Regions from separate parts of the Mesorhizobium sp. C120A genome, predicted to be linked through region 2. Evidence: riboswitches for the same ligand, from Rfam matches in the RefSeq annotation. Region 2 holds a riboswitch; the other holds the start of a gene.
What was found. Region 2 has a riboswitch for cobalamin ahead of NL532_RS01285 (aromatic ring-hydroxylating oxygenase subunit alpha). Riboswitches for the same ligand answer to the same signal wherever they lie in the genome.
Positions count from the first base shown of each region.

Region 1: linked by a shared signal. The riboswitch ahead of NL532_RS14710 (CbtB domain-containing protein) and the one ahead of NL532_RS01285 (aromatic ring-hydroxylating oxygenase subunit alpha) in region 2 are both predicted to bind cobalamin.

Region 1 covers NZ_CP100476.1:3,039,059-3,043,747, reverse strand. Annotated here, with positions in the region: gene cbiB (adenosylcobinamide-phosphate synthase CbiB) at 1-272, shown strand, start outside; gene NL532_RS14730 (hypothetical protein) at 287-601, opposite strand; gene cobO (cob(I)yrinic acid a,c-diamide adenosyltransferase) at 626-1,240, opposite strand; gene cobU (bifunctional adenosylcobinamide kinase/adenosylcobinamide-phosphate guanylyltransferase) at 1,242-1,754, opposite strand; gene NL532_RS14715 (CbtA family protein) at 1,747-2,550, opposite strand; gene NL532_RS14710 (CbtB domain-containing protein) at 2,566-2,745, opposite strand; cobalamin riboswitch at 2,782-2,977, opposite strand; gene NL532_RS14705 (gamma-glutamylcyclotransferase) at 3,045-3,737, opposite strand; gene NL532_RS14700 (aromatic ring-hydroxylating oxygenase subunit alpha) at 3,874-4,689, shown strand, end outside.
Region 2 covers NZ_CP100476.1:269,792-274,480, forward strand. Annotated here, with positions in the region: gene NL532_RS01275 (PqqD family protein) at 1-133, opposite strand, end outside; gene NL532_RS01280 (FAD-binding oxidoreductase) at 295-1,395, opposite strand; gene NL532_RS01285 (aromatic ring-hydroxylating oxygenase subunit alpha) at 1,433-2,680, opposite strand; cobalamin riboswitch at 2,798-2,999, opposite strand; gene NL532_RS01290 (DUF680 domain-containing protein) at 3,499-3,705, shown strand; gene NL532_RS01295 (DUF680 domain-containing protein) at 3,772-3,975, shown strand; gene NL532_RS01300 (DUF680 domain-containing protein) at 4,047-4,280, shown strand; gene NL532_RS01305 (ABC transporter ATP-binding protein) at 4,354-4,689, opposite strand, start outside.

The DNA.
Region 1 (4,689 bases), 2.8 Mb from region 2:
GGCGCGACGCCAAAAAGCACCGCTCGCCCAATGCCGGCTGGCCGGAAGCGGCAATGGCCGGCGCACTCGGCCTGTCGCTCGCCGGCCCGCGCAGCTATGGCGGCGTCATCATCGAGGACGCCTATATGGGCGAAGGCGGCCGCCGCGAGGCCGACAGCACCGACATCCGGCGGGCGCTGAAACTTTACCAGATAGCAGACTATCTGCTGATCGCGCTGTTTGGATTGCTCTCCGCGGTCGTCATCTACCTGGATGTTTTGATCTCGCAGTAGATGCGCCGCCTGACTCACCAAGAGACACGGACTTCCTTGGCGTTTGAATCCACCGCCGCGCCAAATCTTTTGATCGCGTAACCGCCGGCGGCCACTGCCGAGGATTTCAGCACAGGCTCAATCACAAGGAAAAGCTTCTCGGCGTCTGGCCCGTACAGATAGAGGGTGCATTTGCCCTCGCCAAACTCGTCGCCATCAAATTCGCCGACATGCGCATTCGAAACAGCTTGTTCCAACCGATCCTCCAGAACTTGGACCGATTGCCGCTCTTCCGGCGCCCCGAACTGACCGCCGCTCAGAAGAAGATAGACAATTACCGCTTGTTCCAACGGTCATCTCCCGAAGTTAGACCCTCAAAACTCGATTCCCTGCTGCGCCTTAACGCCTGCGGAAAAATGGTGTTTGGTCACGCCCATCTCGGTGACGAGGTCGGCCGCCTCGACCAGCGCCGGCTTGGCATTGCGGCCGGTGACGACGACATGCAGGCCTTCGCGCCGCGCCTTCAGCGCCGCGACCACCTTGTCGAGATCGAGATAGTCGTAGCGCAGCGCAATGTTGAGCTCATCGAGGACGACGAGGCTGATCGAGGGATCGGCGATCAGTTCCAGCGCCTTGGCCCAGGCGGCTTCGGCCGCCTTAATGTCGCGCTTCAGATCCTGCGTCTCCCAGGTGAAACCCTCGCCCATCGTGTGCCAGACGACGCGGTCGCCAAACGCCGCGAAGGCATCCTTCTCGCCGGTGTGCCATTTGCCCTTGATGAACTGGACCATTCCGACGCGCTTGCCATAGCCGAGCATGCGCAGCGCCAGCCCGAAGGCAGCCGTGGTCTTGCCCTTGCCGGGTCCGGTGTTGACGATCAGCAGCCCCTTCTCGACCGTCTTTTCCGCGACCTCGGCGTCCTGCACCGCCTTGCGCTTGGCCATCTTGGCGCGATGGCGCTCTTCGTCTTTTGTGTCGATATCGGTCATCTCATTTCACCTTGAGCGGCAGCCCCGCCACCATCAGAAGCACCATATCAGCTACGACCGCGATCTGCTGGTTGAGCCGGCCGGCGGCATCGCGGAACCGGCGTGCCAGCGCATTGTCGGGCACGATGCCTTGTCCGACTTCGTTGGAGACCACGAACCACGGTCCGCGCGGCCGCGAAAGCACATCGGCCAGCCGCCGGCACTCCCCCTCCAGATCATGATCGGCCAGCATATGATTGGTTAGCCAAAGCGTCAGGCAGTCGACAAGCACCGGCTGGTTGTCCGGCAATGCCTCGAGCGCACCTGCAAGATCAAGCGGGGCATCGATGGTCGCCCATCCCTCGCCGCGGCGCGAGCGGTGCTGCGCGATGCGCTCGCGCATTTCGCCGTCATAGGCTTGCGCGGTGGCGATATAGGCCCATGGGGGCGGCAACGCCGTTGCCAAAGTTTCGGCATGCGCGCTCTTGCCGGAGCGCGCACCGCCGATGATGAAGGTCAAACTGCGATCAGGCAAAGCTGTCGCGCAGGCTGGTCGCGGTGCCGGTGAAGCGCGCGCGCACTATGCCGACAACTGCGCCGAGCACCAGCCAGAACACCAGATTGGTCAGCGTCACCGCCACCACGAACTGATGATGCAGGCCCTCCGGGATCGGCGTTACGAAACTGTCAGGCTGCGGCGCGCCGACAATATGCGGGGCGACGATCAGGACGACGGCGAGCACGGTCAGGGGCGCCGACGTGCGGAAGGTGATAAGGGCAAGACCGATCGCGGTTGCCATCACCGTTGCCCACCACCAGATCTGGCGCTGTATGAGATCGGCCGCCGGCATTGCCGGCAGTTCCGGCGGCAGGCCGAGGCCCGGCGCCAGCGTGAACACGGCAAAGCCGGCCAGGCCCCAGAACACGCCCTGGCGCCAGCTGCCGATGCCGCCGGCGAATTCGGAAACCGCCACCAGGACCAGCGCGAAACCGATGCCGGTGACGATATTGGCGACGACACTGAAGGCGAAACGCTCGAAGCCGTCGGCCGGCGCCCAGCCTTCGTCCTCCGCCGGCGCGGCTGCTTCAGCCGGGGCTGCGCTGCTCACGGCATTTTCCGCCGGCGCGGCGGTGCTCATGGCATTGGTGTCCGCAGCGTTGGCGGCGGGCGCCGCGGCATGCTCATGCTCATGGCCGCCATTAGCCTTTTCGTAGACCTCCGCCTTGAGGATCAGCGGCACGGTGGCGTAGGCCTGCATGCAGGCGAGAGCGACACCCGCCACGAGCCCTGCGATCGCCGCGATGAACACGACGTTGCGAAACAGGTTCATGATGTCAGATCCTCGTCAGTGGCAGGGAAACGCCATCGAATGGCGATAGTCGTGCGCCGCATTGTGGACCGCATCGATATGCGAGAAACCGACAACGCCGACGACGAAAATGCCCAGAAACGCGCTAAGCACGAGCTGCATGAAGCGCGACTGCGAGGAGACGGAAGCGCCGAGGGAGACGGAAGCGGTATTCATATCTTGTCCTTTCGCCCTCCACCCGAGGGCATCGAAGTCAGTTCCCTGTCGCCGGCAGGTCTCCTGGCTCGCGGATCAGCGCCCTTCCCCACCTTCCCGAAGAAAAAATCCTCAGTGGCTTGGAGAGGACTACCGCACACAGTTGCGGGGGCAGCCACGGCATTGGGCAACAAGTCAGCCCTCACCGCATTCCCTCTTGGTCCCTAACGGAACCGACGACATGCATGACTATAGGCTGAAACGGCCGCATCCGGCAAACCAAATTCCGCCGGCCAACAGCGCGAATGCGCCATGCGGCGTTACGGGTTCAACGCGGTGATCCGCTCGGCAACCAGCCGCTGCAGCCGCCACAGATGGCGATCGTGAATGCCGCGCTCTTCAAGGTTTTTCACCGTGTTGTAGAGATAGTCGGCGCCCGACCCCCAGTGCCCGCAGGACGTTGCCAGCCTTTCGACGACCTTGCCCTCGTCGAGCGGCCCTGAATAGGTCAGGCCGTTGCGGTTGATGACGAAGGCCAATGCCCTGAGCGGTCCGGCCTCGCTTGCAAGCTTCAGCATGCGCGGCCGGTAGCTTGTCGGCTTCAGCGTGACTTCGCGCCGGAAAAGCCGGCCCAACTGCCCGCGCCGGTTACTTTCGGTCAGCCGGAAGGCGACGCCCTTGCATTGTCCGCCACGGTCCAGCGCCATCATCAGGCCGGGGCTGTCCTTGGTGCCGCGCCAGCGCGTCATGTTCATGCAAAAAGACCGATGCCAGCCGCGCGCCAGCGCAACGCGGTCCTCGACATAATCTATTTCCGGTTTCCAGATCAGCGATCCATAGCCGAACAGCCATAGCGGTTCGCTATCCGGGAGTTCGACCTGCAATTCATCCAGCAGCGCGTCATAGTCGGCGTCATCGAGATGCATCGCGTCCGGATCCGGCCCGGGGTCCCTGATCTCGCGCCAGCAGCGCGCGACCAGCTCCGGCGTAAGCGACATCTGTCGTGCGGCCAATTTCCGAATCCCCCCAATTTCCGAATGTCCCATGTCCACGACATGATTATGCGCCGCGCCTGCAACCGGCAATGCGGCACTCTGATTGACAAACGATCTGCCGGGGTGTCGGCTGACGCTTCATAGGAAGCCAGCCATGCATCCCAACCCGAGCGAGCGCGACCCCTATAACGGCCTGAGCCGGGCCGAACCGACGCTACCGTCGTCGGCCTATTGGGATAGCGAGGCTTACCAGCGCGATCTCGACGCCATCTGGTACAAAAGCTGGCTGCTCGTCTGCCGCGAGGCCGATCTTGCCCAGCCTTTGGCATTCAGGACATTCCGCGTTGGCACACAGGAAATCGTCGTGCTCCGCGACGACACCGGCGAGTTGCGCGCCTTCCACAACACCTGCCGGCATCGCGGCTCGCAGCTTTGCCAGGAAAGCGAGGGCCGGCTGAAAGCGCGGCTCATCACTTGCCCCTACCACGCCTGGTCCTACTCGCTGCGCGGCGATCTCGTGCGCGTTCCCTCGAAATCGCTGCCAGATGGTTTCGACAAGGCAGATCATCCGCTCTACCGGGTGGCGCTGTCGGTGTGGCGCGGTTTTGTCTTTGTGAACCTTCAGCAGGCTGCGGCCGGCTCCGCCGGGACCTCCTTCGATCCCGCATCCGGCGACCTCGCCAACTGGCCGCTGGAAACGCTGGTATCAGGCCATGTCCTGCGCAAGGTGATGAACTGCAACTGGAAGATCTTCTGGGAGAACTTCAACGAGTGCCTGCATTGCCCGGGCGTCCACAAGGACCTGTCTCGGCTGGTGCCGATATACGGCCGCGGCCTGATGAGCCGGCACGACGACCCCGACTGGGTCCGCCATGCCGACAATGACGCGCCGGAGTTTTCGGGTGGCCTGCGCGCCGGCGCCGAGACCTGGTCGCGCGACGGACATGCCCATGGCCCGGTCTTCCCGGGT
Region 2 (4,689 bases):
CCTGCCAGACCCGGCTGCCGGAATCGGAAAAGCCGAAATACTTGCCGTTCGAAAGATCGAGAACGACGGCTTCGCCATCGAATGATTCGAAAACGATGTCCTTGCTTGCGACCGCGTAGACCCGCTGTTGCATCGCTGTGTCCCCCGTTCCATGCGCCCATGAAGGGATGCGCCAGTTTCACGGTCTGCCAGCCCTTCCTAAGTGCGTCTAAATCACTCGGCCTATGCTTGGCAAGACAAAGACCCGCGAACACAACGCCTGCGTCGGTGACCGTTGCGGCGAAGTCGACCGGCTCAAGCCTCGATTTCGAGCGCCGACAATGGTTTCGAGCAGCAGGCAAGGATAAAACCGTCATCGATCTCGTGGTCGAGGATGCCGCCATTGTGGCTCATCTCGACTTCGCCGGAGACCTTCTTCACCTTGCAGGTGCCGCACAGGCCGAACTCGCAGGCGGCGGGAATCCGCACGCCCGAGCTGCGCGCTGTCTGCAGCACGGTCTGGCCGGCGACGCAGCCGGCATCGACCTCCGAAAGCGAGAAGCGGATCGGCGTCACGGCTTCGACAGGTGCAGCGATGCCGTCCTCGACCGGGGAGGCAAACGGCGCCGGAATTTCCTCCATCACAGGCGCGGCAAAGCTCTCCTGATGGTATTTCGTCATGTCGAAGCCGGCGGCATCCAGCATGCCGCGCACGGCGCGCATGAACGGATCGGGGCCGCAGCAGAAGATTTCGCGCTCGCGGAAATCCGGAGCCAGCAAGGGCAGCCGGATCGCGTCGATGCGCCCCATATGACCGTACCAGCCCTCGCGGCTGGAACGTTCCTCGATCATGAAGCCGAGCGACAGGCCGGGCATATGGCCGCCGAGCAGTTCGAGTTCCTTGCGGAAGATGATCTCTTCGGCACGCCGCGCGCAGTTGACGAAACCGACATCGGTCCATGGCGCGCAGTCGTTCAGCCAGCGCAGCATCGACATCATCGGCGTCACGCCGGAGCCGGCGGAAATGAACAGGTATTTGGCCGCCGGGTGGCTGTGCAACGAGAAGTCGCCGGCCGGTCCGTAGGCCTTGACATGCGAACCGGGCACCAGATGGTCGAACATCCAGCGCGTGCCGATGCTGCCGGCCTGCGCCTTGACCGTCACCGCGATCGAAAACGGCCGCGATGGCGACGACGACAGCGTATAGGTGCGCATCAGCGGCCCTTCCGGTGTCGGCAGTTCCAGCGTCAGGAACTGGCCCGGCTTGTAGCGGAACCAGGTCTGGTTGTCGGAGCGGAAGGTGAAGGTCTTGACGTCAGGCGCCTCGTCGCTGACGCCGATCACTTCCAGCACCTGCAGCCTATCGTTCCAGGGCGCCATCTGGTCGAGATGGCGATAGAGCCCAAGATCCGTCATCGCATTCATCCTCCGGTCCTTCTTCGCCTGCTCCAGCTCACGCGACGCTGCGCAGCGCCGGCCTGCCACCTTCGGCAAGGCGCGGGCCGATGAAGGCCGCGTACCATTCGACGAACTGGATCACGCCGCCCTCGTGCAGCTCCGAATAGGGGCCGGGCTCATAGGCCGGAGACAGGATGCCGAAGGCGTTTTCCTCGACGATGCGGCGGTCCTGGTCGTTGGTCTCGGTCCAGACATGGGTGAGCTCCTCAAGGTTGTAGTCGACCCCCTCGACCGCATCCTTGTGCACCAGCCACTTGGTCGTCACCGCGGTTTGCGTGGCGCTGATCGGCAGCACCCGGAAGGTGACCGCATGGTCGATCAGTATGTGGTTCCAAGTCGTCGGATAGTGGTAGTGCATCAAGGTGCCGATGCGGTCGGCGGCAACAGTGTCGGACAGGTTCTTCGTCACCGCGCGCTTTCCCGACATCGTGTAGCTGACGGCATCGCGCAGCAGCGGCGCGCGGGTGGCGCGGTATTGCCCGGCCGGATCGGTGCGGAACTTGCTCGGCAGGCCCGCCGCCTCGCATTTCGCCCAGTGCGCCAGCATCTCCGGATCGCTGTCGGCGCCCTGCACGCCGGTCACCGTCGGCGCTTCGGGGAATGTCTTGCACAGCTCCGGATGATTGCCGGCGCAGTGATAGCATTCGCGGTTGTTTTCCCAGACCAGCTTCCAGTTGCCCTTCTCGATGATGGTGCTCTCGAAGGCGACCTTGGCTTCATTCAGCCGGTGCGGCTTGAGGTAGGGCTCTATCATGGCGCGCATCGGCGCAAAGTCGGCAGGTTCTTTCGCCAGGCAGATGAAGATGTAGCCGCCGACGCTCTCGCAGGCGACGGGCTTCAGGCCGAACTGGCTCTTGTCTAAACCGTCGGCCATCTGGCGGGCAAACAGCAGCCGGCCGTCAAGCTCGTAGGTCCACTGGTGATAGGGGCAGACAAGCTTTGCCGCCATGCCCTTCTCAGTGTTGCAGACACGGCTGCCGCGATGGCGGCAGGAATTGTGAAAGGCGTTGATGTTGCCCTTCTGGTCGCGGACCAGCACCACCGGATAATCGCCGATCTGCACGGTGATATAGCTGCCGGGCTTCGGCAGTTCGCAATCATGGCCGATGAACAGCCAGTCGCGATACCAGATAAGCTCCATGTCGAGCTTGAAATAGTCCGGGTCGGTGTAGAAGGGCTGTTCCAGCGAAAAGCCTTGCTTGCGGCCGTTCAGGAGCCTCAGCATGTCGTTGCGCGTATCCATAGTTCTGTCCTCGTGGTTTAAGGACTGAACTTGGTGGTGATGGAGGAAGGATCGGACGCAGGCCGGCGCGGCGCCGGACATGCACTATCCACCTCTTGACCGCCCACCGCGATCAGTCGAGTCTATGCATCTCGGGCTGGTTTCCGGGCTCTGGAGTTGTCCTTGCGGACCATCGCGACACCTTCCCAGGCTCTTGCCCAGTGGTCTCCCGTTGCGACTTCAACTCCACCACCGTTGCGGGGGCAGCGCCGGATTCTGACCGGCTTCCCAATTCTCCGCTGCGTCGTCACGAAGCGGCACCTGAGATGCGATCATCTAATCACGGCAGCGATCGCGACGTCGGCATGAAAGCGACATCGTATCCATGCGGCGCGACACGCGCGGCATACGCTCCCCGCCGCCGGTCAAAGAGCTGAGACGTTTCTTGCGACGCCATCATCGCCGTTTCGAATCGCTGCGGATCCAGTTCGATCGGGGGCAAAAAGGGCTCAACGGTATCGAAAAGTTACTATTAGCAATCTCTAATCGAACCGAACGGTTCGTTTCTGTTGACAATGCGTGCAGGACGGTGTGAACGACGGCCCGGAAACCGACATCGGAGCGAACCACTCGGTTCGACATAAGAAACTGAAAACAATACAATAAACAGCCATGAAGGAACTTCCTGGTACAATTTCAAGGTGCAGGAGCGTGGTCCACACGGAACAACTTCGTGATTGGAAACCAGCCTATGGCTTTCCCACATCGGGGCTGTCCGAACGACGCGAATTCCTCCCAAGACACGCCGCTAGACGGACAGACAAACTGGAGTACTAAAAATGAAAAAGATCATCCTCACTGCCGCAGCCGTTTTGGCGATCACCGGCAGCGCCTTCGCCGGTAGCGACAATTACGGTTCCAATGGTGCGAACCAGCCAGCCGTCTCGGTCGACAGCTCGTATACGGCTTCCATTCAGAAGCCGGCGCACGCTGACAAGCAGCCTGTCGTTCAGGGCGCCGACCGCGACCTCTACGGCAATCGCTGATCCCGACCAAAGAAGGGCGGCTAACCCGTCGCTCTCGGGATCCCAAAAAATTCAGGAGTATTTGAAATGAAAAAGATCATCCTTGCTGCCGCCGCCGTTTTGGCCATCTCCGGCAGCGCTTTCGCCGGCAGCGACAACTACGGTTCGAACGGCGCCAACCAGCCTGCGATTACGTCGACCGATAGTGGCCATACGGCTTCGGTTGAGAAGTCGGCTCCAGCCGAGCAGGCGCCTGCCCACGGTGCCGACCGTAACCTTTTCGGCCGCTAAAAGTCGGTTTCCAGCACGTGGCGGGCTTATCCGCTGCAGCTGGCGGCATCAGAAAAATTCAGGAGACTAAAATGAAGAAGATCGTTCTTGCCACCGCAGCCGTTCTGGCTGTTTCGAGCGCTGCCTTTGCCGGCAGCGACAATTATGGCTCCAATGGCGCCAACCAGCCGGCCGCTGCCGTCGACACCACCCGCACTTCGTCGACCGGCACCAACTCGGCGGTCTACAAGCTGCTGAACTCGTCGAACGACCAACAGAAGTTCGTTCCTCAGAGCAGCGACAGGGATCGGTTCGGCAACAACTAACAGCCGAAGCTTAAAAAAAGAGCGGCGGGCCTGGCCCGCCGCTCTTTTTTCATGCCTGTACGACGCAGCTATCTCAAGCCGCCTTCACTTCCACCGGCTTGAGCGAGAAGGAGTGCCCATCGGCGTCGAAGATGTGCAGGTCCCCGGCATCCGCGGTCAGTCGCAGCTTTGCCCCGCGCTTGACCTCGACATTGCCGGGCAGCTTGGTCACCAACGGCAGGTCAGCGCGGCCGATATCGACATAGACAAGCTGCACCTCGCCGAGTTGCTCGACATAGTCCACCACGCCCTCGAAAAGATATTCCGCGCCGGTGGCGGCCGACAGATCCTCCGGCCGCACGCCGAAGCTGACTGCCGCACCCTTTGCTGACGCCGGCGTTGCGATCGGCACCGTTGCCTTGCGGCCGCC